2 linked regions of the Hoeflea sp. 108 genome follow. The protein of the gene in region 2 interacts with the protein of the main gene of each other region in a pairwise test. Links are inferred from orthologs where the notes say so. Each region holds a gene or a part of one and is shown on either strand. Other genes may lie near its edges.

Region 1 (15,030 bases), 3.2 Mb from region 2 along the record:
GCCGAGCCGCTCGGCCAGTTGCTCGATGACGAAGTGGTTGGTGCGGGGACCCTCGGGCGGCTCGATCAGCTTTGGCCCCAGCGTGATGTGCTGGTTGCCGCCGCCCTTGTAGATGTCGTCATGCTCGAGGAACATCGTCGCGGGCAGGACGACGTCGGCGAGTTTTGCCGTATCGGTCATGAACTGCTCGTGCACGGCCGTGAACAGGTCGTCGCGCATCAGCCCCTTGACCACCAGGCGCTGCTCGGGCGCGACATTGGCCGGATTGGTGTTCTGGATCAGCATCGCCGTGACAGGCGGGCCGCCATAGAGCGCGTCCGCAGCATTGGTCAGCACCGGGCCGATGCGCGAATGGTCGAGATAACGGATGTTGGGGTCGCGGAACCTGGTGCCTTCGAGCAGCTCGCCATTGAGCTTGAAGATGCCCGAATTGGAATGGAAGGCGCCGCCGCCCTCATATTGCCAGGCCCCGGTCACCGCCGGGATCGACAGGGCGGCATGCATGTTGACCGAGCCGTTGCGCTGGCGCGAGAAACCGTAGCCCAAACGGAAGAAGGTCTTTTTGGTGGTGCCGACCAGCCGGGCGAAAGCCTCGATCTCGTCGACGGTCAGGCCGGTTATGGCGGCCGCCCATTCCGGCGTCTTGTCGGCGAGATGGGCTTCCAGCCCCTTGGGATCGTCGGTGTATTTTTCGAGATAGGCGCGGTCGGCAAAACCTTCCTTGAACAGAACGTGCATGACCGCGCAGGCGAGTGCCGCATCGGTGCCGGGCTTCAGCACCAGCCCCATGTCGGCCTGCTTCAGCGTCGCCGTCTCGTAAATGTCGATGACGACGATCTTGGCGCCGCGTTCCTTGCGCGCCTTGATCGCGTGGGTCATCACATTGACCTGGGTGACCACCGCATTGGTGCCCCAGATGACGACGCAGTCCGACTTGCCGATCTCGCGCGGATCGCTGCCGCGCAGCGCACCGGTGCCCATGACATAACCCGTCCAGGCGAGATTGGTGCAGATCGAGCCGAAGAAGCCGGAATATTTCTTGGCGTGGCGCAGACGCTCGATGCCGTCGCGCTGCACCAGCCCCATCGTGCCGGCGTAGAAATAGGGCCAGACCGTCTCCGAGCCGTATTTGACTTCCGCGGCGATGAATCTTTCGGCGATCAGGTCGAGCGCCGCCTCCCAGCTCGCTTCGTTCCAGTTGCCGTCGCCCTTGGCGCCAGTGCGGATCAGCGGCTTCAGCAGTCGGTCGGGATGGTGGACGCGGTCGGCGTAGCGGGCGACCTTGGCGCAGATGACGCCTGCCGTATAGCTGTTCGACTTGGCGCCATGGACACGGCCGATGCGCTTGTCGTCGAGCAGCTCGACCTCGAGCGCACAGGTCGACGGGCAGTCATGCGGGCAGGCCGAATGGCCTATCCTGATCTTGGCGTGCTGGTTCATGGCGCCCTTTTACCCTGATGTCCGCGCGCCGTGTAGGGCCAATTCGAGGGGGTGCGCTGCCCCTCATCCCCGCTGCCGGGACCTTCTCCCCGTGGACGGGGGGAAGGGACGCGCGAAACCGTTGCGGCCAGCCTCCTTCTCCCCATCACCAACCGGGGAGAAGGTCCCGCAGGGGGATGAGGGGCAGCGCCGCGTTGCGGCCCCTACTCGGCTGTGCCTTCTTCATATTCGGCCGACATGGCCAGCCACTTGTCTTCGTGGCCATTGAGCTGGGCCGATAGCTGCGAGCGCTCCTTGGCGAGTTGCGTCGCCGTCGTCGGATCCTTCTCGTAGAGCTTCGGGTCGGCCAGTTGGTCCTCGATCGTGTCGATGCGCTTGCGGATACGATCCATCAGCGCCTCGGTGGCGCGGATTTCCTTGGCCAGCGGCTCGAGGGCGGCGCGCCGCGCGGCGGCCTCGCGGCGCTTGTCGGCCTTGGAGGCCTTGTCGGCCTCACGCTCCTTGCGCCGGTCGCCGGACACACCCGTCACCAGCGTCTTGTAGTCCTCGAGATCGCCGTCATAAGGATTGACCGAGCCGTCCTTGACCAGCCACAGCCGGTCGGCCGTGGCTTCCAGCAGATGGCGGTCGTGACTGATCAGGATGACGGCGCCCGGGAACTCGTTGAGCGCCATAATCAACGCCTCGCGGCTGTCGATGTCGAGGTGGTTGGTCGGTTCGTCGAGGATGAACAGGTTCGGCCCGTCAAAGGCGGAAAGCCCCATCAACAGCCGCGCCTTTTCGCCACCCGACAGATCTTTGGCGGCGGTGTTCATCTTCTCCGTGGGAAGGCCGAACTGGGCGACACGCGCCCTCACCTTCGATTCCGGCGCGTCCGGCATCAGTCGGCGCACATGCTCGTAGGCGTTTTCTTCCGGCCTGAGGTCGTCAAGCTGGTGCTGGGCGAAGATCGCCACCTTGAGGCCTGGCGCAATCGTCACCGATCCCGTCTCGGCCTGAAGGCGTCCGGCAAGCAACTTGGCAAAGGTCGACTTGCCGTTGCCGTTGGCGCCCAGAAGCGCGATGCGGTCGTCGGCATCGATGCGCAGCGTCATTTTCTTCAGGATCGGCTTATCGGCCTGGTAGCCGACATTGACCTTGTCGAGAGCCACGATCGGCGAGGCTACCGTCTTCACCGGCTCGGGAAAGCTGAACGGCCTGACATTGTCCTCGATCAGCGCCGCGATCGGCTTCATCTTCTCCAGCGCCTTGATGCGCGACTGCGCCTGGCGTGCCTTGGAAGCCTTGGCGCGGAAGCGGTCGACAAAGGATTGCAGGTGCTTGCGCGCCGCTTCCTGCTTGACGCGGCCCTTTTCCTGCAACTCCCGCTGCTCGGCGATCTGGCGCTCGAACTGGTCGTAGCCGCCGCGCCAGAAAGTCATCTTCTTCTGGTCGAGATGGACGATCGAATTGACCGCGCGGTTGAGCAGGTCGCGGTCGTGGCTGATCAAGAGAACCGTGTGCGGATACTTCGACACATAGTTCTCGAGCCACAGCGTGCCTTCGAGATCGAGATAGTTGGTCGGTTCGTCGAGCAGCAGCAAGTCAGGTTCCGAAAACAGCACGGCCGCGAGCGCAACGCGCATGCGCCATCCGCCCGAGAAGGACGAGGCCGGCCGCCGCTGCGCTTCGTCGTCGAAGCCGAGACCGGCAAGAATGGTCGCCGCGCGCGATTCCGCCGAATGCGCGTCGATGTCGGCGAGGCGGATGTGGATCTCGGCAATGCGATGCGGATCGGTGGCCGTCTGCTCCTCGGCGAGAAGCGCGGTGCGCTCGACATCGGCCTTGAGCACGATGTCGATCAGCGGTTCCTCGGTACCGGGCGCTTCCTGCGCCACCTGGCCGATGCGCGTGTTCTTCGGCAGGCTGATGCTGCCGGTTTCCGAGCTGAAGTCGCCAGTTATCGCTTTGAACAGCGTGGTTTTGCCCGTGCCGTTGCGGCCGACGAGGCCCGCCTTGGTGCCGGCAGGCAGGGTCAGCGACGCATGATCGAGAAGCAGGCGTCCGGCGATGCGGAGGGAGAGATCGTTGATAATAAGCATGACGAGAGGGTTTCTGACGAAGAGTTCCGACAATGGCAAGTGCGTGCGCACCATCAAGGGCGCAACGCATGGCCAAAAATAGCTACCGAACTGAAGGTTCAGGCGTAAGCCGGCCGGCCCACGCGGTGCATGGCACCTTCGGTTGCCTCGCCGCCGACTGCTGCCGCGTGACCGTCGAGCGATGCCGGCGGCGGCGATGCATATCCAAGGGCAAAGAGCACCGCCGAGCCGGCAGCGAATGCCGCAAAGAGCATGAACATGCCCTGCCCGCCAAACGCACCGAGCGCCAGCCCGCCAAGCAGCGGCCCGAAGAAATTGCCCACCGCGCACAAGGAATGCGCGCCGAAATATGCGCCGCGATTGCCGTCGTTGGAGATGCGGTCGACCAGCACATATTCCGAGGGCACGACCAGCACCTCACCGATGGTGAACAGCACCATGAAGCCGATCAGCATTGTGGCGCTGGTGGCGAAGGCAAAACCGACCTCGCCGCCGAGGAACAGCAGGCACCCCAGGACCATTGCCTTCATCGGCCCGATCCGCTCGATCAGCATCCGTGCAGGCGCCGTGGCGAACACAACAACCGCCGCATTGGTGGTGACCAGCCAGGCGAAAATCTTGACCCCATCTTCCAGATTGGTGGTGAGGTACTGCGACAGGGTCACCGACCACTGGCCGTAAACGGCAAGCAGCAGCGTGCCGCCGCCGAGATAGAAGATCAGCCGGCGATCCCTGAGCGTGGCGACCAGCCTGCGGAAGCCCGGTATCTGCGCAGCAGCGCCGGCACCAGCCGTGCCGACGAACACAGCCGGAACGATCAAGAAGATCGCAGCCGAGAAGGCAAAATGAACCGCGCCTGCGATGAAGAATGGCATGGGCGAATTGGCGCCAATGGCAATGCCGATCATCGGCCCGACGGCCCAACCGGCATTGATCACCAGATAGCGCCAGGAAAACACCTTGAGCCTAAGCTTTTCAGGGGCCGCGTCGCTCATCAGCGCGCGCGAAACAGGCTCATAGACGGCTGCTGCCACCGACGACACGATATGGGCAATGGCAAAGGCGGCAACCGACTGCGCCAGACCCAGGCCGATCAATCCAAGGCCGGCGAACAGCAGCGCGACTGTGAGTACACTGCGGCGGCCGATCCGATCCGAAAGCGTGCCGGCAAAAGGGCTTGCGGCTGCACCGAGAAGCGGACCTGCACCGATCAGCATGCCGATGGCAGCGGGACTGAGGCCGAAATCCTGCTGCAGGCGGATCGCGAGGAAGGTGAGCGTCATGCCACGGGCGATCGCAACCATGCCGGAGCCCGCGATGAGCAGCAGCACGATCGTCTGGCCGGTCTTTTCGCCGAAGGCGCGCAAGGGCATTCCCCATGGTTCGAAACGTAGCCGACGGCGGGCGCAATTGCCCATTCCACGACCATAGCCACCCTCTGTCCCAGTTGTACCAACAAGGCAAGCGGCCGCGACGGCCGGATCTCATGATCCAGACAGGCTCATGACATTTTTTCGGGAAGGGCCCTCAGCGAAGACCGGCGCGCCCTGCCGAAAAACGAAACGGCCCGCGAAGCGCGGGCCGTCCGAAATCACCACTGTCGCCGCTTAGCGGCTGGCCATGCGCAGAAGCTTGCAGAGTTCGCGCAGGTCGCTCTCGAACGCCATCGGGTTCGAAAGCACCATGTTGCAACGCTTGACATAGGCCGCCACCTGCGCCTGCGACATGCCGCCGATCACGCCCGGATTGATGACGCCTGGACCGCCGGGGCCACCAGGACCTCCCGGACCGCCAGGACCACCAGGGCCACCCGGCAGACCGGGACCGCCGATGGTGACGCCGAGATCGAGCAGATTGTTCCCGCCAACACCAACAGTGGTGCTGACCTTGGCCAACCCGCCTGTACCGCCGACATTCGCGCCGAGATTGGCGTTGAGGCCGCTCGAGCCGCCCAGCGTTGCCTTTGCATTGGCGTCGACGAGGCCCTTGCTGTTGGCTACGCCGGCATCGACATTGGCGTTGAGACCCTTGGCGCCGCCGACGCTGGCGTTGACGCTGGCGCTCGCCAGCCCCTTGCTGCCGCCCGAACCGAGCCCGACATCGGCATTGATGCCGCCCGAGCCGCCCACGGTCGCGCCGATGCCCTTCGAATCAATCGAGACGCCAAGTCCCTTGCTACGATCGCCGATGTCCAGCGCGCTGGCCGGCGCGGCGAGCGCTACAAAAACAATGCCACCCGCCAGTGCAGTTGCGATTGCCTTGGAAATGCCAGTCATGGATGTCTCCCTGTGGTTGCCAATCCAAACAACCAGCCACCAGAAACTGGTTGCCTGCGCAGTAACGATCCCACTGGACTGAAAGTTTCAGCCCACCACGGAGACTGACATCTTTCTCAATCGATAGTCAAATCGAGTCACAACTTATAGTAAAGCGTATTAAAAACTTTCATTTGTGTGCAAACAATTTTTCCGTTTGCATGCAAATCGTAATTTAATTCTAATTAAGCATAATTTCGGCCTACTTCCGACCTTTGGAAATAGATCAAGTCGAGGTTTATCGAAGGTCGCCTCAACACGGTCAGGATCATATGCGCCTGGCCGCGATGATGGGTCTGATGGTTGAAGAGGTGGGTCAGCGCAGGTGCCAGACGCTGCGAAATGGTACGCATGTCGGTTACTGTCATATAGGTGAAGCGGCCGGCGAAGGCCTTCTCCTCGAGACCATCGATCCATTCGACGATGCGCCTGTCCTCCGCCTCGCGGGCCGTCGTCAGTCTGGCAAGGTTCTCGTGCAAGATCGCGTCAAGCGCCGACGGAGCATCGCCCAGGCCCGTGAAGCGCTTCAGCCAGATGCGGTCCGCGGCGAGCAGGTGGTTCAGGGTGCCGCGCATCGACTTGAAGAAGGCACCGACGTCACGGCCGAAGTCTTCTTCGCCAAGATCGGCCGCAGCGCCATAAACCTGCTCGTTGGCCCATTGATTATAGGCGGCCATCATCCTGAAATGCTGCTTCATCTGATATTCCTTGGTGCTTCGAAACCGTCTGTCCTTCCTAAGTGCATCGGAAAGCCTCGCCAATGACCATTCTGTTCTACGATCTCGTCGGCAGCGATGCCGCACGCCCCTTCAGCCCGCATTGCTGGAAGGTGGCGATGGCGCTGGAGCACAAGGGGCTCGATTACCGCGCCGTTCTGAAGCGCCTTGTGGAAGTGCCAGAGATCGAAGGCGGCGTCTCGAAGACGATCCCCGTCATCCGCGATGGCGACAAGGTGATCCCGGATTCGTTCGCCATCGCGCTTTATCTGGAAGAGGCCTATCCAGAGCAACCGTCGCTGTTCGAAGGCCCGGGCGGCATGGCGCATGCACGCTTCATCGAGCGCTGGTCGCAGCTGACGCTGCATCCCTATATCTCCGTGGCTGCGCTCACGGCCCTGCACGCCATGCAGGACGACGAGAATGCAGCCTATTTCCGCAAGAGCCGCGAAGCCCGTTTCGGCAGGCCCCTTGAAGAGGTAACCGCCAGCCGCGATGCCAGCCTCTCCAGCTTCCGCGCTTCTCTGGAGCCGCTGCGCAGTATGCTGTCCTACCAACCGTGGATCGGCGGCGAGCAACCTTTGTTTGCCGATTACATCGTCTTCGGCGCGCTGCAGTGGGCGAGGATCGCCACCCCCTACCAGCTACTCGAAGCTGCCGACCCGGTTGCCGAGTGGTTCGAGCGCTGTCTCGACCTTCATGGCGGCAAGGGGCGCAGCATCGCCGCGGCCGCCTAGTCCCCCTTGGCAATGCAGCGGGCGGCCTGTATAGAGCCCGCCACACTGCAAAATCCCAGAAATCATAAGGACCAGACATGGCGATCGAACGCACCTTTTCGATGATCAAGCCGGACGCAACCAGGCGCAACCTGACCGGCGCAATCACCAAGATGCTTGAGGATGCGGGCCTGCGCGTCGTCGCTTCCAAGCGCGTGTGGATGAGCCGCCGCGAAGCCGAAGGCTTCTACGCCGTTCACAAGGAACGCCCCTTCTTCGGCGAGCTCGTCGAGTTCATGTCGTCGGCTCCGACGATCGTCCAGGTTCTCGAAGGCGAGAACGCCATCGCCAAGAACCGCGAAGTGATGGGTGCCACCAACCCTGCCAATGCTGCCGAAGGCACCATCCGCAAGGTCCACGCCCTGTCGATCGGCGAGAACTCGGTGCACGGTTCGGACGCTCCTGAGACCGCTGCCGAAGAGATCGCCTACTGGTTCTCGGGCACCGAAGTCGTCGGCTGATCCAGACCGTCGGCAACGCCTGACAAGGCGTTGATCCAGAATCGAAAAGCCGGGGGTTTGCCCCGGCTTTTTCTTTCTCCTGTTGTTCGCTCCTCGACAGGCCGAGGACGCAATCGCCGCCTGGTCGAAGCCTTCGACCTAAGCTGGACGGGCCATCAGTCTTTTCAAAGAGTTACCTGACAAGCCACAGAAAACGATTCAATCAGCCGCCATCGCCGAAACGCAGGATGTCCTTGCCGTCCTTGTCGGCGAGGATCAGCTTGCCGCCGTCCAGACGATAGGACGTCACCTGGCCAAGGGCCTGGTGATAGCGGTGCTCCTGATCCATCACCGCCTGCTCGCAGGCCATGAAGGTCGAGCCGAGCGGGCCGAAGGTGATCGCCTTGCCGTCGACCTTGGCCTGGCCGAAGAAGTTGTTGCAAGCGCCACGGCCGGTCACGCCACCGGCCGGATCGATGCGCAGCGTCGAAGGCGGCGCGTCAAGGACGTCGGCACCGCCGATCTGCTCCACCACCCATTCGCGGTCGAAGATGTCGTCCTTGGCCGGTTCGCTGGCCTGGCTCACCATCTTCAGTACCATGCTCTGCGGCACGGCGTTGAGCGGATCGACCGAGTAGCGCTCGTCATTGATGAACCAGAGGCGGTCGTCGACCGTGATGCGCGCCTGAAGCGCATAAGTCATGCCCGTCCGGATGGCGACCGGATCGAAGCGGACCTCGAACTTGATCGGCACCTGCCCGGCCGGATCGATCTTCTGCTGGCCGATGACAGTGGACGGAGCATCGGCCAGCGACACGTCGACCAGTTGCACGGTCAAAACTGCGTGAGGCGGCAATGCGATGCGTTCGCGATAGAGCACCTCGCCTGAAATCGTCTTCTCTTCAGCCATCGCCATGTCAGGTACTGCAAGCATGCCGATCAGCAGCGGCGCAAAGCCGAAAACGATGAATTCCGCGAGCTTGCCCAGCATGGTTGTCTCCCCGAAATGCGTTGTTGCCTGGACGCGGCATGACTGTTGCTGTCATCCAGTTCCGAAGGTGCAAAGGATTGCGGTGGTTCCGTGGCCGCCCGTCGCTCCAAGACGGCCACCGACTGTCATGGCCGGGCCCAGCGCGCCGCGGCAGCTTCGTCACTTTCCTTGGCATCCACCCAGTCGCCGGCACTGCCGTCGGCGCGATGCTCCTTCTTCCAGAAGGGCGCTCGCGACTTGAGATAATCCATCAGGAAACTGGCGGCCTCGAAGGCGGCCTGCCGGTGCTTGGAGGCAGCAACGACGAGCACGATGTTCTCGCCCGGCCTGACCCGTCCGAAGCGATGAATGGCGGTCATGCCCGACAACGGCCAGCGCTCCAGCGCTTCGGCCGCGATCCTGGAGATTTCAGCCTCGGCCATGCCCGGATAATGTTCGAGTTCGAGTGCCGACAACGTGCCGGCCTCGTCACGGCACAGACCGGTGAAGGTGACGACAGCACCGACATCCGCCCGACCCGCAGTCAGCCGGCCGATTTCCTGGGCGACGTCGAAATCCGCCGCCTGGATGCGCACCATGGGCACGACGGCGGAGGTCATGGCTCAGCCGCCCGTCATCGGCGGAAACAGCGCGATCTCGCGCGCACCGGCAACCGGCTGGCGGTGATCGACATGCTCCTGGTTGATTGCGACCCGTATCACCTCGGGATGCTGCAAGGCGCTTTCGAACTCTTCGCCGCGCGACTTGAGCCACAACAGAAGATCGGAAACCGTCTTCACCTCGGCTGGCAGTTCGACATCTTCTTCTGCCTTGCCGATCCGCTCGCGCACCCAGGCGAAATAGATGAGTTTCATACGGCTCACTCGTCCATGATGTGCTTCAGGCCAGCACGGAAATAGTCATAGCCGGTATATAGCGTCACGATCGCCGCGATCCAAAGCAGCACGAGACCTGTCTGGGTGGTCAGCGGGAAAATCTTGTCGCCGGCAGGTCCTGCCAGCAGGAAGGCGATGGCCACCATCTGGATCGCCGTCTTCCACTTGGCGAGCTGGGTGACGGGCACACTGACCTTCAGCGCCGCCAAATATTCGCGCAGGCCCGAGACCAGGATCTCGCGGCACAGGATGATGATGGCCGCCCACAGCGACCAGCCGGCGATACCGCCGCGATTATCGGTGTCGGCGGCTAGCAGCAGCAGGCAGGTGGCAACCAAAAGCTTGTCGGCGATCGGGTCGAGCATCCTGCCGATGTTCGAAGTCTGCTTCCAGGCGCGCGCAAGGTAGCCGTCAAGATAATCGGTGATGCTGGCAATGACGAAAATCGCCAAGGCGCTCCAGCGCGCGAAGTCGGACGACTGCAGACGTCCTTCCAGGAAGAAGCAGAGCACTACCATCGGCACGGCCAGGATGCGCGCATAGGTCAGTATGTTGGGCAGGTTGAATGCGCGCTGGGCCATGGTCTCGAATGCTCTTTTCGGTCTGCCTAAGTGAAATCAGAAGCGGGCGTCAGGGGTCAACTGCCTATCGCTAGGCCAACATGTTTGCGAACGACAATCCATCACCCATTATCGTGAAAATGGTTGTAAACAAGGCGGGCAGTCGATTCAGAGATGCCTTCCACCGCCATCAGGTCGTCGACGGCAGCACGGCTCACCGCCTTGGCGGTGCCGAATGCCAGAAGCAGCGCGCGCTTGCGTGACGGACCGATGCCGGCGATCTCGTCAAGCGGGTTCTTGACCATCTCCTTCTTGCGCCGCGCCCGGTGCGAACCGATGGCGAAACGATGGGCCTCATCGCGCAGGCGCTGGACAAAATAGAGCACGGGATCGCGCACCGGCAGCGAGAACGAATCCTTGCCCCTGACGAAGAAGCGCTCGCGCCCCGCCTCTCGGTCCTGGCCCTTGGCGACGCCGATCGCCACCACCCGGTCCTCGATGCCAAGCTCGGCCAGCATGGCGCGCACGGCCGTCATCTGCCCCTGCCCGCCGTCGATGAGGATGACGTCAGGCCAGGCCGGAAACGCACCGGCATCCTCGACGCTTTCGGCCTCCTCGGGCTGCTCGCCGCCATGCTCCTTGAGCAGGCGTGAGAAACGGCGGGTCATGACCTCACGCATCATGCCGAAATCGTCGCCAGGCGTGATGTCGGTCGAGCGGATGTTGAACTTGCGGTACTGGTTTTTGACGAAGCCTTCCGGGCCGGCGACGATCATGCCGCCAACGGCATTGGTGCCCATGATATGCGAGTTGTCGTAGACCTCGATGCGAACGGGCGGCTTTTCGAGGGCAAAGGTCTGGGCAAAACCTTCCAGCAGGCGAGCCTGGGTCGATGTTTCCGCCAACCGGCGGCCCAATGCCTCGCGGGCGTTCTGCGCGGCATGGTCGACGATGTCCTTCTTCTCGCCGCGCTGAGGCACAGAAAGCGTGACCTTGTAGCCGGCGCGGGTCGACAGCGCTTCAGCCAGCAGTTCCTGTTCTTCGACAGCATGTGACAGCAATATCGAGCGCGGTGACGGCTTGTCGTCGTAGAACTGCGCGAGGAACGAGCCCAGCACCTCGGCGGCTTCGAGCGACGAATCTGCCTTCGGGAAATAGGCGCGGTTGCCCCAGTTCTGGCCGGTGCGGAAGAAGAACACCTGGATACCGGTCTGCCCGCCCTCCTGATGGATGGCAAAGACGTCGGCCTCGTCGATCGTCTGCGGATTGATGCCCTGGTGGCTCTGCACATGCGACAGTGCTGCGAGGCGGTCGCGATAGACGGCGGCGCGCTCGAAATCGAGATCCTCCGCCGCCTGCTGCATCTGGCCGGAGATTTCGGTCTTCACCTTCTGGCTGCGGCCGGAGAGAAAGTCCTTCGCCTCCTGCACCAGCTCGTCGTAGCCTTCGCGCGAGATCTCGCCAGTGCAGGGCCCGGCGCAGCGCTTGATCTGGAACAGCAGGCACGGCCGGGTGCGGTTGTCGAAGAAGCTGTCGGTGCAGCTGCGCAGCAGGAAGGCGCGCTGCAGCGAGTTGATGGTGCGGCCAACTGCCTGCGCCGATGCAAACGGACCGAAATAGTCGCCGCCCTTTCGCGAACGCGCGCCGCGGTGCTTGTAGATGCCGGGTGCCGTATGATCGCTGGTCAGCATGATGTAGGGGAACGACTTGTCATCCCGCATCAAAACGTTGAAGCGCGGCCTCAGGCGCTTGATGAGGTTTGCTTCGAGCAGCAACGCCTCGATCTCGGTGCGGGTGACGACGAACTCCATCGTCGCCGTCTCGCGCACCATCTTGCCGATGCGGTTGGTGTGGAAGCGCCCCTGCGCGTAATTGGTCACACGCTTCTTCAGGCTGCGCGCCTTGCCGACATAAAGCACGTCGCCGGCCGCGTTCATCATGCGATAGACGCCGGGCGCGTTGGGCAGGCGCTTGACCATGGTCTGGATGACTTCGGCACCGACCAGACCGTCGGCGTCGCCGGCATGCGCGGTCCAGTCGATGGCGGTGAACGGCAGGTCCGGACCAGAGGCCGCCGGCGCAAGTTCGTCCTCTACCGACTCGTCGTCGTCGAGTTCGATGTCGGGCATGTCTTCGGCCGCCTTGCCGCCCTTGCGGGGGCCAGAGCCGGTATCGGATTCGCGTGGACTCATTCCACCATGCCTGTCACGTCGGGCGTCTGCCATGCAAGATGCTGGCCGCCGTCGAGCGCGATCATCTGGCCAGTTACTGACCTTACCTGCCACAGATAGCGAACGGTCGCGCCAAATTCGCCAAGCTCCGGGCCGTGCTTGAGGATCAGCCCGTCGAGCTGGGCGGCAAAGGCTGCAGCGTCCTGGCGCGCGCTGGGCAGCGTCGGCCCCGGTCCGATGGCGTTGACGCGGATACGCGGCGCCAGCGCCTGGGCCATGGTGCGCGTCGCCGCCCAGAGTGCGGCCTTCGACAGCGAATAGGAAAAATAGAGCGGCGTCGGCTTGAGCACGCGCTGGTCAATCATGTTGACGATCAGGCCCTCTGCGCCGTCAGGCAAGGCAGCCGCGAAATTCTTTGCCAAAAGCGCAGGTGCCTTCACATGCAGGGCAAAATGCCGGTCCCATGCCTCCCAGTCGAAGTCCGTCACCGAGTCGCTCTCGAACACCGAGGCATTGTTGACCAGAAGCGTGATCGGCCCGAGCGCTGCCTCGGCAGCGGCGAGCAAGCTGTCGACCGCTTTCATGTCGGCAAGGTCGGCCTGCACCACCGCCGCGCGCCCACCATTGGCATTGATGGAAGCAGCCAGATCGTCGGCAGCGGCGCGCCCGTGGTTGCAATGGATGGCGACGCCGAAGCCATGAGCCGCCAGATCCTCGGCGATCGCGCGTCCGATCCGCTTGGCACCTCCGGTCACCAGCACATTGCCTTCCATGGCCGCCATCTGATCATCCCTTGCTGTTTGCCCGACAGCCGCACGCAGTCGAGTTTGGTTACCCTTCGGTAACATCAGTAAAAAGCCGTTCATCGATCTGGCGACAATGTGACGAAGCCCTTCGGCGGCGCCTTCCAATCGTCCCGCGAACCATATCGGCAGACGAGATATAGAACGCCCAACTCCTTGCACCAAGCGGCTTGCGGCAATTCGCCGACAAGGCAGCCGACAGGCGATGTTGCATTAGCGCAACGTCATGCTTCAGCCTCATTTCAGCCCGGCAATCACCCAACTTCAGGTTCGGTTCAGCCGCATTTCGACACGACATTCGGAACTGTTCGGCGCCTGGACCGTTTATCCCCCCGGACGGGTTTCAAGGGCGCCATTTTGAAAGAAAGCCAGTGTCTAGTTGGCTTAAGGAGTAAAAAATGACTGCCATTCTCAAGCACGCTCGTCCGCTCGCGGCAGCGTTCGGCCTCGTCGCTCTGGCGGCTATGCCGGCTTTCGCAGCCGACGTCGTCATGGAAGAGCCGCCGGCCCCCGCAGCTCCGATGGAAGTTGCCCCGGTCGCCAGCTGGGCTGGTCCCTATGCTGGTGTGACCGTCGGCTACGGCTTCTCGGGCACGGCCAACGACAAGACGTTCGACAACAAGATCGACACCAAGGGTTTCCTTGGCGGTGCGTTCGTCGGCTACAACTACCAGATGGACAACATCGTCATCGGCGCTGAAGGCGACATCGGCTACAGCGGCATCAAGGGCGACAACTCCGGCACGGAAGTGAAGTCGGGCGTCGAAGGCTCGCTGCGCGCCCGTCTTGGCTATGCCGTTACGCCTGATATCCTGCTCTACGGCACGGCCGGTGGTGCTGGCCAGCGCGTGAAGGTGTCGGATGCAACCGGCAGCGACTCGAACACCGCCCTTGGCTGGACCGCCGGCGTCGGCACCGACGTCAAGCTGACCGAGTCGGTCTTCGGCCGCGTCGAGTATCGCTACACCGATCTCGGCACCGACAGCTACAACCTCGGTGGCACCAACCACGACGTCTCGCTCAAGGATCACCGCATCCAGTTCGGCGTCGGCATGAAGTTCTGATCCTCCCGATCGGACCAACGGAAAAGCCGGGCCTTGTGCCCGGCTTTTTTGTTTTCCTGCCGGCCGAGGGGGCGCCCAGCTGCGATGCCAGATCATCCCTGCGGGATGACGGCCTTCAACTCGGGGAATTTTTCGTCGAAACGCGCGGCCCAGCGCTTTAGGCGCGGACGCCCCTTCTCCCACTTTCCAGCGAAACGCAGTTCCATGTAGCCAATCGCCGCGCGCAGCGCGATCTGGCCGGTCGTGATCGCCTTGGGCAGCTTGGGCGGATTGGCGTTGAGCAGGTCGAGCGAGCGTGCCACCTTCGCCCACTGCTTGTCGATCCAGGGCTGATGGACGATCTCCTCTGGGCGCGAGCGGCGCTCGTAGACCATCGCCAGCAGGCAGTCGCAGATGCCGTCGGCCAAGCCTTCCAGACGCTCCGCGTCCAGGCGCTTGTCAGCGTTGCGCGGGAACAGCTTGTTGCCCGAAATCCGGTTCAGATATTGGGTGATGACGCGGCTGTCGTAGATGCCCTGTCCGTCGTCCGTCACCCAAACCGGAATCTTGCCGAGCGGGTTGACGTCGGTCAGCATCGCCGGCTGCGGGCCGGTCTCGACCGTCACCGGCTCCACCGGAATCCCGGCATAGACGGCCGCCATGCGAACCTTGGCACTGTAGGGCGAAGCGGAAGAATAAAGCAGTTGCGGCATGGTGGCTCCCTTTTCGCGGGCGACCATATCAGCGCGTGCCGCAAGGGCAACGCGCGAACAGCAAGAATCAGCCGCCACGCACCGGCGGCATCACCACCTTGTCGAG
Region 2 (14,921 bases):
GATGATGCGCGGCACGTTCGCCAACATCCGCATCCGCAACCACATGCTGGGCGAGAACGGTCGCGAGGGTGGCTACACCTTCCACTATCCGTCGAAGGAAGAAATGCCGATCTACGATGCTGCCATGCAGTACCGCAGCGAAGGCGTGCCGCTGGTGATCTTCGCCGGCGTCGAGTACGGCAACGGCTCGTCGCGCGACTGGGCTGCCAAGGGCACCAACCTGTTGGGCGTGCGCGCGGTCATCGCTCAGTCCTTCGAGCGCATCCATCGCTCGAACCTTGTCGGCATGGGCGTGATCCCCTTCACCTTCGAAGAGGGCACGACCTGGAAGACGCTCGGCCTGAAGGGCGACGAGCAGGTGACGATCGACGGCCTCGAGACGATCAAGCCACGCCAGAAGATGGTCGCCAAGATCACCTTCGCCGATGGTTCGACGAAGGATGTGCCGATCCTCTGCCGCATCGATACGCTCGATGAGCTCGACTACTTCAAGAACGGCGGCATCCTGCAGTACGTTCTGCGCGACCTCGCCGCGTAAGCGGCACTCGCGATTCATGTGAAACAGCCGCCGGAGCTTGCGCCCCGGCGGCTTTTTTTGTCCAGGGCAAGCTGACCGCCGTTGCCGGTGCGCGCTTGCCTTGCGGCCCGTGCCTTCCTACAGACGATGAAGCGCAACCACGGGCAGGCGGGCAAGATGTCGCTGATTTCTGTCGCCATTCTCTTTCTTGCCGGCTTGCTGTCCGGCATCGTCAACGCCATCGCCGGTGGCGGCACCTTCCTCACCTTCGGTGCCATGACCATGCTTGGCATCCCGCCGATTTCCGCCAATGCCACCTCGTCGATTGCCCAGTTCCCCGGCTACATCACCTCGACCTGGGCCTATATCGACGACATCAGGCTGATGTGGCGCGGCGCCATCGCTTTCGCCGTCATCTCGGCAGTGGGCGCGCTGGCTGGCGCGCTGATCCTGCTCTCGCTCGACAATGTCGCCTTCGGAGCGTTGGTGCCATGGCTGTTGCTTGCGGCAACCGCCCTCTTCGCCGCCGGGCCCTGGCTGTGCCCGTCGAAGCTCGCCGAGCGTCCCGAAGGCGCGCCGGCATCGCTTGCCGGGCGCATTGTCCAGTTCTTCACCTCGATCTATGGCGGCTTCTTTGGCGCTGGTATGGGCGTGATGATGCTGGCAACCCTGGGCCTCACCGAGGGCGGCGACTACCACCGGCTCAACGCGCTGAAGAACATGCTGTCCATCGTCATCGCTGCGGTCGCCATCGTCATCTTCGCCTCGGGCGGGGTTGTGGCCTGGACGGCAGCGGCGGCCATGGTGCCCGGCGTGGCGCTAGGTGGCTATGCCGGCGTCTGGGTCGCGCGCCGCGTGCCACAGGTTTTCGTCCGCGCTTTCGTTGTCGCGGTCGGGCTGTTCCTGGCTTTTCATTATTTCATGAAGGGCTGAAGCGCCGCCGCCACTTCCTTCTCCCAGTTCACGGAAGAAGGTGCCGGCAGGCAGATTCGGACTGAGCGCCTAGCGCTTCTTCTCCACCCGTCCAGCCCAGAGGTCCGGGCGTCGTGCTTGCGTCAGCTTCTCCGCCTCGGAGCGCCGCCATTTGGCGATCTTGCCGTGATTGCCCGAAGTCAGCACCTCGGGGATCGCATGTCCTTCGAACGCCTGCGGCCTTGTGTAGTGCGGGTGCTCCAGGAGACCGCCTTCGAAGCTTTCTTCCTCACCTGATACTTCGTTGCCCATCACGCCGGGCAGGAGCCGCACAACCGCGTCGAGCAGCACAAGCGCCGCCGGCTCGCCGCCGGAGAGGATGAAATCGCCAATCGAGATTTCTTCAAGCTCGCGCGCGTCGATGACGCGCTGATCGACGCCTTCGAAGCGGCCGCACAGGATCACCGCGCCGGGCCCGGCGGCCAGCTCGCGCACGCGCTCCTGGGTCAGCGGCTTGCCGCGTGGGCTCATCAGGATACGCGGGCGCTGATCGCCGTCCGGCGAGGCATGGTCGATAGCCCTAGCGATGATGTCGGCGCGCATCACCATGCCGGCGCCTCCGCCGGCGGGGCTGTCGTCCACGGTCCGGTGTTTGTCTGTGGCGAAGTCGCGGATCTGAACTGCCTCCAGCGCCCAGTCGCCGCGCTCCATTGCACGGCCGGCCAGCGACACCCCCAACGCCCCCGGAAACATCTCCGGATAGAGCGTGAGCACCGTTGCGCGAAACATCAGCGATTGCCCCCCGCATCCCTTGGGCCGCGCGGGCGAGGGCGGGTATCGAACTCGCCCTCTTCAGGCGGGGGGCCGAGCTCGTCGTCTTCGCTCTCTACCAGCCCGGCCGCGGCTGTGTCGATGCCGACAAAGCCACCCTTGATGTCGACCACGGGAACGGCCGCCTCGGTGAACGGAATCAGCACGCCCTTGCGGCCCTGATATTGGATGTCGAGGATGTCGCCGCCGCCGAAATTCTGCACCGCGATCACCTTGCCGACCTTGGCGCCGGTCTCGTCACGAACTTCGAGGCCCATCAGGTCGGTGTGGTAGAATTCGCCGTCGTCGGCATCGTCTGGCAGCGCCGAACGGTCGATGAACAGCTCGAGATTGGTCAGCGCTTCCGCCGCATTGCGGTCGTTGACGCCCTTGAAGCGCACCACCACCACTTCGCTGGCCGGGCGGATCGAAGCGATCTCCAGGCTGCGGCCGTCCTTGGTGTAAAGCAGCCCGTAATCGGCCAGCGCCAGTGGATCGCCGGTGAAGGTCTTCACCCTGAGTTCGCCCTTGATGCCGTGGGCGGCGCCGATCACGGCCATCTGTACTGGATTTTCGAGCTTGGCCATGGCCGCTTCACCGCTTGCTAACTTGGTCTGGTTCACACTGACTTATTCAATCGGACCCCCGCTGCCAATGCAGGAATTCCTCGTCGTCGCAAAACCCGACCTGCAGGCGGCCCGCCAGCGCTGGCTGAAGGGGCTTGCCGGCGAGCGCCGGTTGTCGGCGTTGACTGTCGATGCCTATGAGCGCGATACGCGCCAGTTTCTGCAATTCCTGACCGGTCACAACAGCGGGCCACCAGGCATATCGGACATCAGCGACCTGCGCCCGGCTGACCTGCGCGGCTTTCTTGCCGCTCGCCGAAGCGACGGCGCCGGCGCGCGCACGCTTGGCCGCGGCCTTGCGGGGGTGCGCTCGCTTTTGCGCTTTCTGGAGCGAGAAGGGCTGGTCAACGCCGCCGGCTCCGCTGCATTGCGCGCGCCAAAACAGCCGAAGTCGTTACCCAAGCCGCTGACGGCGGTCGATGCCAAGCGGGTCGTCTCGGCAGGCGAACAATTGGCCGAGGAGCCGTGGATTGCCGCCCGCAACGCGGCCGTGTTGACGCTGCTCTATGGCTCGGGCCTGCGTATTTCCGAGGCGCTCGGGCTTTCCGGCGCCGAGCTTGTCTCGCCTTCCGACACGGTGCTGCGCATCTCGGGCAAGGGCGGCAAGACCCGGCTGGTGCCTGTCCTGCCGGTGGCGCTTGCGGCCGTCGCCGAATACCGCAAGCTTTGCCCCTATCACCTAAGCGCTGAAGCTGCATTGTTCCGCGGCGCTCGCGGCGGGCAGCTCGATCCTGCCATCATCCAGCGCGAGATGCGCAAGCTGCGCTCGGCGCTCAACCTGCCGGATACGGCGACGCCACACGCGCTGCGCCATTCCTTCGCCACCCATCTGCTCGGCCGTGGCGGCGATCTCAGGACCATCCAGGAACTGCTCGGCCATGCCAGCCTTTCGACCACCCAGGTCTATACCGGCGTCGACACGGCAAGGCTGCTTGAGATCTACGATGCGGCCCACCCGCGCGCCTGACCGAGTTCGAGCCGGACAATTGTCACCGCGGCATTAACCGTTTTGCCGCTTTTGACGGCTACACAGGCACAATGAAACGCTTCGTCGCCATCGCCGACCGTGCCTCGCTGCCTGCGCTGAAGCTGCTCGCAGCTGTCAACGTGCTGTTCTTCATCCTGTTCTTCGCCATTGCCTTTCTGGTATCGGGCAAGGCCCATGCCGAGGCACCTGCCTGCAAGGGCAAGGACATGCTGGCCGAGCTTCAGACGAGCGATCCGGCGCTGCTCGCAAAGATCGAAGCGGAGGCCAGGGCGACCATCAACGGCGAAGGACTTTTGTGGAAGCTGGAGAAGCCGGGCCAGAAGCCGTCCTGGCTCTATGGCACCATGCATGTGACCGATCCGCGCGTGACCGAGCTGGAGCCGGCGGCACAGACAGCCTTCGACGCCGCGCACACGCTGGTCATCGAGACGACCGACGTGCTCGACCAGCAGGCCATGCTCGCCTCGCTGATGAAGCAGCCCGAACTGATGATGTTCACCGACAACACAACGCTGACGTCGCTGATGACGCCTGATGAGGTGGCGACGGTGAACGCGGCGCTTGAGGCACGCGGCATCCCACCCGGTAGCGTCACCAAGATGAAGCCATGGATGCTCTCGGCGATGGTGGCACTGCCCGCCTGCGAACTCAGTCGCAAGGCCGCCGGCGCGCCTGTACTCGACATCCTGCTTGCCCAGAAGGCCAAGGCCGCCGGCAAGGACGTCAAGGGGCTGGAAAGCGCTGCCGACCAACTTTCGGCCATGGCCTCGCTGCCGATCGAGTTCCACATCAAGGGTCTGGTCGAGACGCTCAAGCTCGGCGACCGCATGGACGATGTCATCGAAACGATGGTCGTGCTCTACCAGCGCGGTGACATCGGCATGTTCTGGCCGTTGTTCCGCAACGCTCTGCCGTCGGGCGGCAAGGATGATGAGTCCAGCTATGCCGCCTTCGAGGAAGCAATGGTCACCAGCCGCAACAAGACCATGGTCGAGCGCGCCGGGCCGCTGGTCGGCGCTGGCGATGCCTTCATGGCGGTCGGTGCGCTGCATCTGCCCGGCCCAGACGGCCTGGTCGACCTGTTCCGCAAGGCCGGTTACACGGTTACGGTCGCCGACCGCTGATCTAGCCTTTCGCCACCTGCGCCAGCATCGCCGGCACGATGATGTTGTGGAACGGCATGACGATGGCGAGATAGACGCGCCCGAACAGATTGTGCGGTCTGACCAGCGTCGAGGCGCTGATTTCCTGTCGGCCTTCGCCGAGTTCCTTGATCTCGACCACAATCCGGAAATCGAGATGGCTGTCATCCAGCCCGAGAACCATGCGCGACTGCGATTGGCTCAGCACCGGAAACATTCCTTTGCGCCCGAGCTGCGGCGACAGCTCCGCCTCGCGCGTCTTCAGCCCGAACGGCCAGACCAGCAGGTTGCGCAGTGCCATCAGCGCCCTGATCCAGGCTGGCCGTTTGCCAAATGCACGCCCGGCTGCGGCATCCGCATCTAGAGATTGTCCTGATACCACGATGACAAAACGGTCGGCGAAGCTGGCGCCGGGCAGGACGTCTGTGGAGGTCGGGCTCGGCACGGCAGGCATGTCGTCTATCCCCGATTGCTGGACTGGTTGCAGCCTAATCCTGTTCCTGGGGCTTGGCGGCGTGGCGAAACGCCGCCTGGGCAGGTTCACTTCCAAATTTTCACAGCAATGTGAAACCGAACGCCATTTCGCGCGTTGATTGCGATGTTCACGCAATGATTGCGGAGCGCATCTGAGGGAGATCTCAATGGTGAACAATCCAGACTCGGGCCCCGGCCAGTCCAGTAGGGGCAGCACATGGCTGATCGCCGTCATCATCGTGTTGCTCGCTGCAGTGGCCTACTACGTCTTCGCGCCGCGGCACGCGGCAACGCCCCCGGCCGCCGAGCCCCCAGCCAGCAGCGCACCTGCGCCTAAGCCGGCTGAACCGGCTCCGGCACCGTCGACCTCGGCGCCGGCACCTGCTCCGGCTGTGCCCGCACCAGCACCGGCAACCCCGGCCCCAGCCACGCCGGCTCCGTCTGGCGGCACCACCACGACGCCTGCACCTTCGGGTGGCGCCATGGCTCCGGCTCCCGCCCCGGCAGCACCCGCAAACTGAGCTTACCCTCAAATACAAACGGCCCGCTCATCGAGCGGGCCGTTCCTGTTTCAGGCGCGTGGCGCAATCTTACATATGTCCAGACTTACATGTGAATCGGCTTGAAGAAGGTGGCCAGGGCAGCCTCCTTGACCGCTTCCGACATGGTCGGATGGGCATGGCAGGTGCGGCCGAGGTCTTCGGACGAGCCGCCGAATTCCATCAGCACCGCCGCCTCGTGGATCATCTCGCCGGCACCGAAGCCGACGATGTGCACGCCCAGCACCTTGTCGCTGTCCTTGTCGGCCAGCACCTTCACGAAGCCATCGGTGTGCAGCATGGCCCGCGCCCGGCCGTTGGCGGTGAACGGGAATTTTCCGACCTTGTAGGCGACGCCGGCTTTCTTGAGCTCTTCCTCGGTCTTGCCGACCGAGGCGACCTCGGGGCTGGTATAGACCACGCCCGGGATGACGTCGTAGTTCACGTGGCCGGCCTGGCCGGCGATGATCTCGGCGACCGCGACGCCCTCGTCCTCGGCCTTGTGCGCCAGCATCGGGCCGACAACGACGTCGCCGATGGCATAGATGCCGGCAACATTGGTGCGCAGGTGACCGTCGGTCTTGACCCGGCCGCGCTCGTCCATCTCGACGCCGGCTTCCTTGAGGCCGAGGCCGTCGGTGTAGGGCTTGCGGCCGGTGGCGACCAGCACGACGTCTGCCTCAATGGTTTCCGCCGCGCCGCCCTTCACCGGCTCGAAGGTCACTGTCGCGCCCTTCTTGGCCTTGGCGGCACCAGTCACCTTGGAGCCGAGCTTGAACTCGAAGCCCTGCTTGGCCAGCATGCGCTGGAACTGCTTGGCGACGTCGCCGTCCATGCCGCCCAAGATGGTGTCGAGATACTCAACCACGGTCACCTTGGCGCCGAGGCGGGCCCATACCGAGCCGAGCTCGAGGCCGATGACGCCGCCGCCTACCACCACCAGGTGCCCGGGCACCTTTTCCAGCGACAGCGCGCCGGTCGAGGACACGATCACCTTCTCGTCAAAGGCGACATCGACGCCGGGAATGCCGGCGACGTCGGAACCAGTGGCGATGACGATGTTTTTGGTCTCGAGTTCCTGGGTCTTGCCATCAGCGCCGGTGACGCCGACCTTGCCGGCGCCCAACACCTTGCCTGTGCCCTGGAAGCTGTCGATCTTGTTCTTCTTGAACAGGAACGACACGCCGTTGACGTTGGAGGCGACGGTGGCGTCCTTGTGCGCCATCATCTTGGTCAGGTTCACCTTGGGCGCGCCGATCTCGATGCCGAGCGTGTCGAACGAATGCTGTGCCTCGGCCAGCATCTCCGACGCGTGCAGAAGCGCCTTGGAGGGAATGCAGCCGATGTTCAGGCAGGTGCCGCCGAGGGTCGCGTTCTTCTCGACCACGGCGACCTTCAAGCCGAGCTGCGCTGCCTTGATAGCGCACACATAACCGCCTGGGCCCGATCCGATCACGACGACGTCATATGCCATTTTCTTGTCCTTCTCCTGGGGGGCGGTCAGCGGCCGCCGCTCACGTTCAAAATCGAGCCCGTCGTATATGAGGCTGCATCCGACAAAAGCCAAATGACAGCCTGGGCAACTTCTTCTGCCTTGCCTTCGCGTTTCATCGGAACGAGGCCGCGAATGGCGGCGATCCGGTCCGGCTGTCCGCCCGAGGCATGGATTTCGGTATCGATGATGCCGGGGCGCACCGCATTGACGCGCACGCCCTCGGTGGCGACCTCCTTGGCCAGCCCGATGGTGAAAGTGTCGATGGCACCCTTGGAGGCGGCATAGTCGACATATTCGCCGGGCGAGCCGAGCGAGGCCGCAGCCGATGAGATGTTGACGATCGAGCCGCCCGCGCCGCCATGCTGGCTCGACATGCGCTTCACCGCCTCACGGGCGCACAGGATCGAGCCGACAACGTTGATGCGCATCATGCGCTCGAGCCTTTCGGCGCTCATCTCGTCGACGCGCGCCTTCATGTCGACCACGCCGGCATTGTTGACGAAGGCATCGAGCCTGCCGAAGGTCTTGTCCACCTTGGCGAACATGGCGAGTACGTCGGCTTCGTTGCCGACATCGCCCTTGATGGCGATGGCCTCGCCGCCTGATGCCTCCAGCTCGGCCACCAGGGTCTGCGCTGCAGCCGCGTTGGAGGCATAATTGAGGGCCACGCGATAGCCGGCAGCAACAGCCAGCCTGCAGATGGCAGCACCTATGCCGCGGCTGCCGCCCGTGACCAGCAGGACTTTGCCAGCAGTGCTCATTCCTGGCACCCGGCTATCTCGAACACGTCCCACGGCACTTTCGAGAACCCGTCGGGCCCATAGGCCGCCGACATGCGCAGCGAATGGCCGAGATCCGAGAAGATCAGCCTTTTCGGCGCCGGAGCCCCGATGCGCTCGCGCGGCAACAGTCCGACATTACCCTCGGCGTCGACGCTGTAGATGACGCCCTGCCACACCGTGCAGGCGTCCAGTTCCTCGCCGGTCACGTCGCCTTCGGGGCAACGGTGCATCAGCATGCCGTTCGGCCGCGCCACCCCGTCCGACCACATCACCACGCCATCGAGCACGGTGTCGTTGTCGAGCACCATCTTGAAGCTGTTGGTGACGGTGGCCGATTGCAGCGTCGGCCGAAAATCGATCGATGCCGCCTTGTCACGGTCTTCATAGACGGCGAGCTCGATCGGGCATGCGGCATTGGCCGTCGTCGCCGACAGCATCGCCACAGCCGAGATGAGCGCTGCAATACGCATCAGCCGGCCTGCACGGTGGCGAGCTTCACGCCAAGCCCGATGAAGATCATGCCGGTTGCCTTGTTGAACCAGCGGCCCCAGGAAACGAAACGCTCGCGCACCGAAGCCATGGTGAAGAACATCGACACGCCGACGAACCAGGCAATCAACACCACGGCCATCAGCAGGCCATAGACGCCCTTCACCGCTGCAGGGGTCTCGTGACTGACCATGGCCGTGAACAAGGGCACGAAGAACAGCACCGCCTTGGGGTTCAGCGCGTTGGTCACGAAGCCCATCAGGAAGCAGCGCATTGCCGAAACGGTTTTGACGTCATCACTGCCTTGCGGCATGTCGACGGCAGCGAGTTCCATCGGCCCGGCGCGCAGCGCCTTGATGCCGAGATAGACGAGATAGGCGGCGCCCGCCCATTTCAGCATGGAAAACAACAGCAGCGACTTCGACACGATCAGCCCGATGCCGAGGATGGTGTAGCTGACGTGGAACAGCAGCGATGTGCCAATGCCGAAGCTGGTGATGATTGCCGCGCGCCGGCCATGCACCACGCTCTGGCGCACGACCATGACGAAGTCGGCGCCGGGCACCACCAAAAGCACCGAGAACACGGCCAGCAGGCCGGCAAATTCGAATGCGTATTGGGTCACTGCTTCACCCCGTCCGTATTGGCGGCCAGCAGCGCGTTGCCCAGGGGCGCGTTGAACGCCCAGACATGGCCGAACGGATCCTGGATTTTGGCGTAGCGAGCGCCCCAGAACATGTCGTCGGGCTGCATGATAACCTTGGCGCCGGCAGCGACAGCACGCTCGACTGCGGCATCGACTTCGCCTGCTAGTTTCAGGTTGATGTTGACGGTCATGCCGGCACCGCCCCTGGTCAGCGGCGACAGGACGTCTGCGCCGAATTCGGGAAACTCGTCGTGCAGCATCACTTCGCTGCCGAACATGGCGAGGTTGGCATGCAGCACGCGCATGCCGTCGTCGGCCAGCTGCTCGAAGGTCTCGACCGCGTCGAACGCCCTCTCATAGAAGGCGATCGCGGCCTTGCCGCCCTTGACGCAGAGATGCACCTGGATCGGGGGAATGTCGGGTTCGAAGGCCATATACGGTTCCTGTTGGCGCTAGGAATTTGAGCACAGGGCAAAAGCACGCTCCTGCCCATGTGCACAAGTGCCAGCACCGCTTTGCGCCGCAGCCACGTCGTTCCCCGTCCCGGTCTCAGCTCATCAGCCGGATCAGCATCATCGCCAGCCCGACGATCGAGGCGAGCCAGACGACCGTGCGCAGAACTGGCACGCCCGCGGCGTATAGGACGACGTAGACCACGCGCGCTACGATCCACAGCATCGCACCCGTTGCCGCGATGCCGCCGGTCTTGCCGGTCAGCGCCAGTGCCAGCACCAGGGCGATGAAGGCCGGATAGGTTTCGAGCAGGTTGTGCAGCGCGCGCAGCAGCCTTCCGGCGACAACGCTTTTCGAGACGCGATTTTCGTCGCGGGCACTGAACAGATATTTCGGGCCGAGATCGCCGGTGGCAGAGGCCTGGGCGATCACCTGTGCAAGCAACAGTGCCGTGCTCCAGCCAAGCACCCAGATTTCAGTCGATGCTGCAACAGCTTCCATATGCGTTGTCCCCTCGAAGCGAGGCGATTTGCGCCTCGCCATGATCAGTTACAAGCGAAAGTCGTTTATCGGCCGGTCATTTCGACCGGCCACGAAGAATAATCTTCCCTGTGCAGCAGCCGCAACTCAGAGATCGAGAACCAGGCGCTCCGGATCTTCCAGGCTGTCCTTGACGCGGACCAGGAAGGTCACGGCTTCCTTGCCGTCGACGATACGGTGATCGTAGGACAGCGCGAGATACATCATCGGGCGGATGACGATCTGGCCACCGACCACGACCGGACGATCCTGGATCTTGTGCATGCCGAGGATGCCCGACTGCGGCGCGTTCAGGATCGGGGTCGACATCAGCGAGCCGTAGACGCCGCCGTTCGAGATGGTGAAGGTGCCGCCCTGCATGTCGGCGACCGACAGTTTGCCGTCGCGCGCGGCGAGGCCGAGGCGGCCGATTTCCTTCTCGATCTCGGCGATCGACATCTGGTCGGCATCACGCACGACAGGAACCACCAGGCCCTTTTCGGTGCCGACGGCAACGCCGACATGGGCGAAGTTCTTGTAGATGATGTCGGTGCCGTCGATCTCGGCGTTGACGGCCGGGATTTCCTTCAGCGCGTGCGTCACGGCTTTGGTGAAGAAGCCCATGAAGCCGAGCTTCACGCCGTGCTTCTTCTCGAAGATGTCCTTGTACTTCGAACGCAGCGACATCACCGCGCTCATGTCGACCTCGTTGAAGGTGGTCAGCATGGCGGCCGTCGACTGCGCCTCCTTGAGGCGGCGGGCGATCGTCTGGCGCAGCTTGGTCATGCGCACGCGCTCTTCGCGCGGGGCATCTTCAGTGCTCGACGGGGCGCGTGCAACGACAGGGGCGGCAACCGGAGCTGCGGCAGGCGCCGAAACGCCCTTGGCGATGGCTTCGAGCACGTCGCCCTTGAGCACCTGGCCACGCTTGCCCGAACCGGCGACCTGGTCGACCGACAGGTTGGTCTCGGCGAGCAGCTTGGCTGCGGCCGGTGCCGGCGGCATCTTGCGCTCTTCGATGGGGGGAGCGCCGGCGACCGATGCGGTCTGGGCGATGGCTTCCTTGACGGTCGAGGGAGCATTCGGTGCGGAGGCCTGGGCGACTGCGGCGGGCTTCGGAGCGGCCACAGCACCGTCGGCAGCGCCGATGGTGCCGAGCAGCGCGCCGACGCCGACGGTCTCGCCTTCCTTGACGGCCAGTTCGACCAGAACGCCGGCGGAAGGCGCCGGCACTTCGATGGTGACCTTGTCGGTTTCGAGTTCGACCAAGGGTTCATCGACGACGATCACGTCGCCGGCTTTCTTGAACCACTTGCCGATGGTTGCCTCGGAAACGGATTCGCCGAGGGTAGGGACACGGATTTCGGTAGCCATTTTTTTGCCTGTCCGTTCTTTGTTTATTCGCCGAGGGCGTCGTCGAGGAATGCCTGGAGCTGCGCCAGGTGCTTGGACATCAGGCCCGTCGCCGGGGAGGCGGCGGCCGGACGGCCGGTGTAGCGCACGCGCTGGTGCTTGGCGTCGATATGGGCGAGCACCCATTCCAGATACGGGTCGATGAACGACCACGCGCCCATGTTCTTGGGCTCTTCCTGGCACCACACCATCTCCGCGTTGCGGAAACGGCTGAGTTCGGTGATCAGCGCCTTGGCCGGGAACGGATAGAGCTGCTCGACGCGCAACAGGTAGATGTCGTCGATGCCGCGCTTCTCGCGCTCCTCGTAGAGATCGTAATAGACCTTGCCGGTGCAGAGCACGACGCGGCGGATCTTCGAATCCTTGACCAGCTTGATCGGCTCGTTGCCGAGATACTGGGCGTCGTCCCACAGCAGGCGGTGGAACGAGCTCTCGCCCGAGATCTCCGACAGCGAAGACACGGCGCGCTTGTGGCGCAACAGCGACTTCGGCGTCATCAGGATCAGCGGCTTGCGGAAGTCGCGCTTCAGCTGCCGGCGCAGGATGTGGAAGTAGTTGGCCGGCGTGGTGACGTTGGCCACCTGCATGTTGTCTTCGGCGCAAAGCTGCAGGAAGCGCTCGAGGCGCGCCGAGGAGTGCTCGGGGCCCTGGCCTTCATAGCCATGCGGCAATAGACAAACGAGGCCCGACATGCGCAGCCACTTGCGTTCACCAGACGAGATGAACTGGTCGAACACCACCTGGGCGCCGTTGGCGAAGTCGCCGAACTGGGCTTCCCAGAGCGTCAGCGCCTTGGGCTCGGCGAGCGAATAGCCATATTCGAAGCCGAGCACGGCCTCTTCCGAGAGCATCGAGTTGATGACCTCGTAGCCGGCCTGTGCCGCCGACAGGTTGTTGAGCGGGATGTAGCGGTTTTCGTCGCGCTGATCGTAGAGCACGGTGTGGCGCTGCGAGAACGTGCCACGCTCGGAATCCTGACCCGACAGGCGGATCGGATTGCCGTCCAGCAGGATCGAGCCGAACGCCAGCGATTCCGCCGTTGCCCAGTCGAGGCCTTCGCCCGTCTCGATTGCCTGGCGGCGGTTTTCGAGGAAGCGCGCGATGGTGCGGTGGACTTCGAAGTCCTTCGGCACTTCGGTCAGCTTCTTGCCGATTTCCTTCAAAGTCTTCACCGGTACCGCGGTCTTGCCACGGCGCAGTTCGTCCTGGTTGTCGGCGGCGCGCAGGCCAGACCACTGGCCATCGAGCCAGTCGGCCTTGTTCGGCTTGTAGGCCTGGCCTGCCTCGAACTCGGTCTCGAGGTTGGCGCGCCAGTCGGCACGCATCTGGTCGACGTCGGCCTGGCCCAGCAGGCCTTCGTTGATCAGCTTGTCCGCATAGACCTGCACCACCGTCTTATGGGTGCGGATGTTGCGGTACATGATCGGCTGGGTGAAGCCCGGCTCGTCGCCTTCATTGTGGCCGAAGCGGCGGTAGCAGAACATGTCCACGACGACAGGCTTGTGGAACTTCATGCGGAATTCGGTCGCGACCTTGGCCGCGAAAACGACAGCTTCCGGATCGTCGCCGTTGACGTGGAAGATCGGCGCCTCAATCATCTTGGCCACGTCGGACGGATAGGGCGACGAGCGCGAGAAACGCGGGTTCGTCGTGAAGCCGATCTGGTTGTTGATGATGACGTGCAGCGTGCCGGCGACGCGGTGGCCGCGCAGGCCCGACAGGCCGAGGATTTCGGCGATCACGCCCTGGCCGGCGAACGCAGCATCGCCATGCAGCAAGAGCGGCATGACCTTGGCGCGCTCTTCCTGCGGCACGATCTCGCCACGGGCGCGGCCGAACAGCTGGTCCTGCTTGGCGCGGGCCTTGCCCATCACCACGGGATCGACGATCTCGAGATGCGAGGGGTTGGCTGTCAGCGACAGGTGCACCTTGTTGCCGTCAAACTCGCGGTCCGACGAAGCGCCGAGATGGTACTTCACGTCACCAGAGCCTTCGACGTCGTCAGGCGCATAGGAGCCGCCCTTGAACTCGTGGAACACGGCGCGGTGCGGCTTGGCCATGACGTTGGTCAGGACGTTGAGGCGGCCGCGGTGAGCCATGCCGAGCACGACCTCCTGCAGGCCGAGCGAACCTCCGCGCTTGATGATCTGCTCGAGCGCCGGGATCAGCGACTCGCCGCCGTCAAGGCCGAAGCGCTTGGTGCCCTTGTACTTGACGTCGATGAACTGCTCGAAGCCCTCGGCTTCGATCAGCTTCTGCAGGATCGCCTTCTTGCCTTCGGCGGTGAAGCTGATTTCCTTGTCCGGACCCTCGATGCGAGCCTGGATCCACGCCTTCTCCTCGGGATCGGAGATGTGCATGAACTCGACGCCGAGCGTCGAGCAATAGGTGCGCTTCAGGATCTCGAGCATCTCGCGGATGGTCGCGTATTCGAGCCCGAGCACATGGTCGATGAAGATCGGCCGGTCGTAGTCGGCGGCGGTGAAGCCATAGGCCTCCGGCGACAGCTCGTTATAGTCCTCGAGCGGCTTGGCGATGCCGAGCGGATCGAGATTGGCGTGCAGGTGGCCGCGCATGCGGTAAGCGCGGATCATCATGATGGCGCGCACGGAATCGCGCGTCGCCTGCATCACGTCGATCGGCGAGACCTTGACGCCATCGGCGGCCGCCTTGTCCTTGACCTTCTTCTCGACGACCTTCTCGACCAGGCCCCAGTTGCCGTCGAGCGCCGACACCAGTTCGCCATTGGCCTGCAGCGGCCAGCTCGGCCGCGACCAGGACGCGCCCTTGGCGTTCTTGCGGATGTCGCCGGCGTCGTCCTTCAGCGCGCCGAAGAAGTCGCGCCATTCCTGATCGACCGATTCAGGGTCGTCGAGATAGGCGGCGTGCAGCGCCTCGATGTAGTCGGCGTTGCCGCCATAGAGGAAGGAAGTGAGGGAAAATTGGTCGTTGGCCTGATCTGATCGTGCCATCTGATTTCGGAGCTCTGCTCCGTCTCCTTGTTTTGGTCCTTCGCGCCGTGCCGCCCTGCCGCCGCGTCGCCCCTTGAGGGGGAAGCGCCGACGCCCTCCCCCCGCGCTGTGCAGGGAGAGGGCATTTCAGGTGAGATGTCTGGC

What was found.
Region 1: the proteins of odhB (region 2) and B015_RS0107865 interact in binary tests that used the Escherichia coli proteins (3 or more experiments, as listed by UniProt). The link is inferred for Hoeflea sp. 108 from one-to-one orthologs.

What each region holds. Positions count from the first base shown.
Region 1 is NZ_KB890024.1:1,607,794-1,622,823, reverse strand. What follows is about bases 6,876-9,832. They hold B015_RS0107865 (YbaY family lipoprotein), read right to left. Parts: upstream 8,760-9,832; coding sequence 7,992-8,759; downstream 6,876-7,991. Other genes in these bases: pgsA (CDP-diacylglycerol--glycerol-3-phosphate 3-phosphatidyltransferase), read right to left, coding at 9,619-9,832; moaD (molybdopterin converting factor subunit 1), read right to left, coding at 9,362-9,613; B015_RS0107860 (molybdenum cofactor biosynthesis protein MoaE), read right to left, coding at 8,885-9,358; ndk (nucleoside-diphosphate kinase), read left to right, coding at 7,367-7,789; B015_RS0107875 (glutathione S-transferase family protein), read left to right, coding at 6,876-7,289. In the rest of the region: B015_RS0107900 (molybdopterin oxidoreductase family protein), read right to left, coding at 1-1,440; ribosomal protection-like ABC-F family protein, read right to left, coding at 1,644-3,521; B015_RS0107890 (MFS transporter), read right to left, coding at 3,620-4,894; B015_RS0107885 (hypothetical protein), read right to left, coding at 5,129-5,797; B015_RS0107880 (DinB family protein), read right to left, coding at 6,022-6,534; more of B015_RS0107875, read left to right, coding at 6,597-6,875; more of pgsA, read right to left, coding at 9,833-10,215; excinuclease ABC subunit UvrC, read right to left, coding at 10,317-12,386; B015_RS0107840 (SDR family oxidoreductase), read right to left, coding at 12,383-13,147; B015_RS0107835 (outer membrane protein), read left to right, coding at 13,567-14,232; B015_RS0107830 (glutathione S-transferase family protein), read right to left, coding at 14,325-14,924; B015_RS0107825 (hypothetical protein), read right to left, coding at 14,992-15,030.
Region 2 is NZ_KB890024.1:4,858,325-4,873,245, reverse strand. The notes cover bases 9,634-12,481. They hold odhB (2-oxoglutarate dehydrogenase complex dihydrolipoyllysine-residue succinyltransferase), read right to left. Parts: upstream 11,767-12,481; coding sequence 10,501-11,766; downstream 9,634-10,500. Other genes in these bases: B015_RS0124160 (2-oxoglutarate dehydrogenase E1 component), read right to left, coding at 11,790-12,481; B015_RS0124170 (MAPEG family protein), read right to left, coding at 9,970-10,374; B015_RS31525 (VOC family protein), read right to left, coding at 9,634-9,854. Also shown: aconitate hydratase AcnA, read left to right, coding at 1-538; B015_RS0124230 (sulfite exporter TauE/SafE family protein), read left to right, coding at 695-1,450; tRNA (guanosine(37)-N1)-methyltransferase TrmD, read right to left, coding at 1,520-2,221; ribosome maturation factor RimM, read right to left, coding at 2,218-2,826; B015_RS0124215 (tyrosine recombinase XerC), read left to right, coding at 2,894-3,832; B015_RS0124210 (TraB/GumN family protein), read left to right, coding at 3,904-4,977; B015_RS33945 (DUF2867 domain-containing protein), read right to left, coding at 4,979-5,707; lpdA (dihydrolipoyl dehydrogenase), read right to left, coding at 6,076-7,512; B015_RS0124190 (SDR family oxidoreductase), read right to left, coding at 7,509-8,264; B015_RS0124185 (hypothetical protein), read right to left, coding at 8,261-8,755; B015_RS0124180 (LysE family transporter), read right to left, coding at 8,755-9,399; more of B015_RS31525, read right to left, coding at 9,396-9,633; more of B015_RS0124160, read right to left, coding at 12,482-14,777. UniProt on the Escherichia coli protein: E2 component of the 2-oxoglutarate dehydrogenase (OGDH) complex which catalyzes the second step in the conversion of 2-oxoglutarate to succinyl-CoA and CO(2).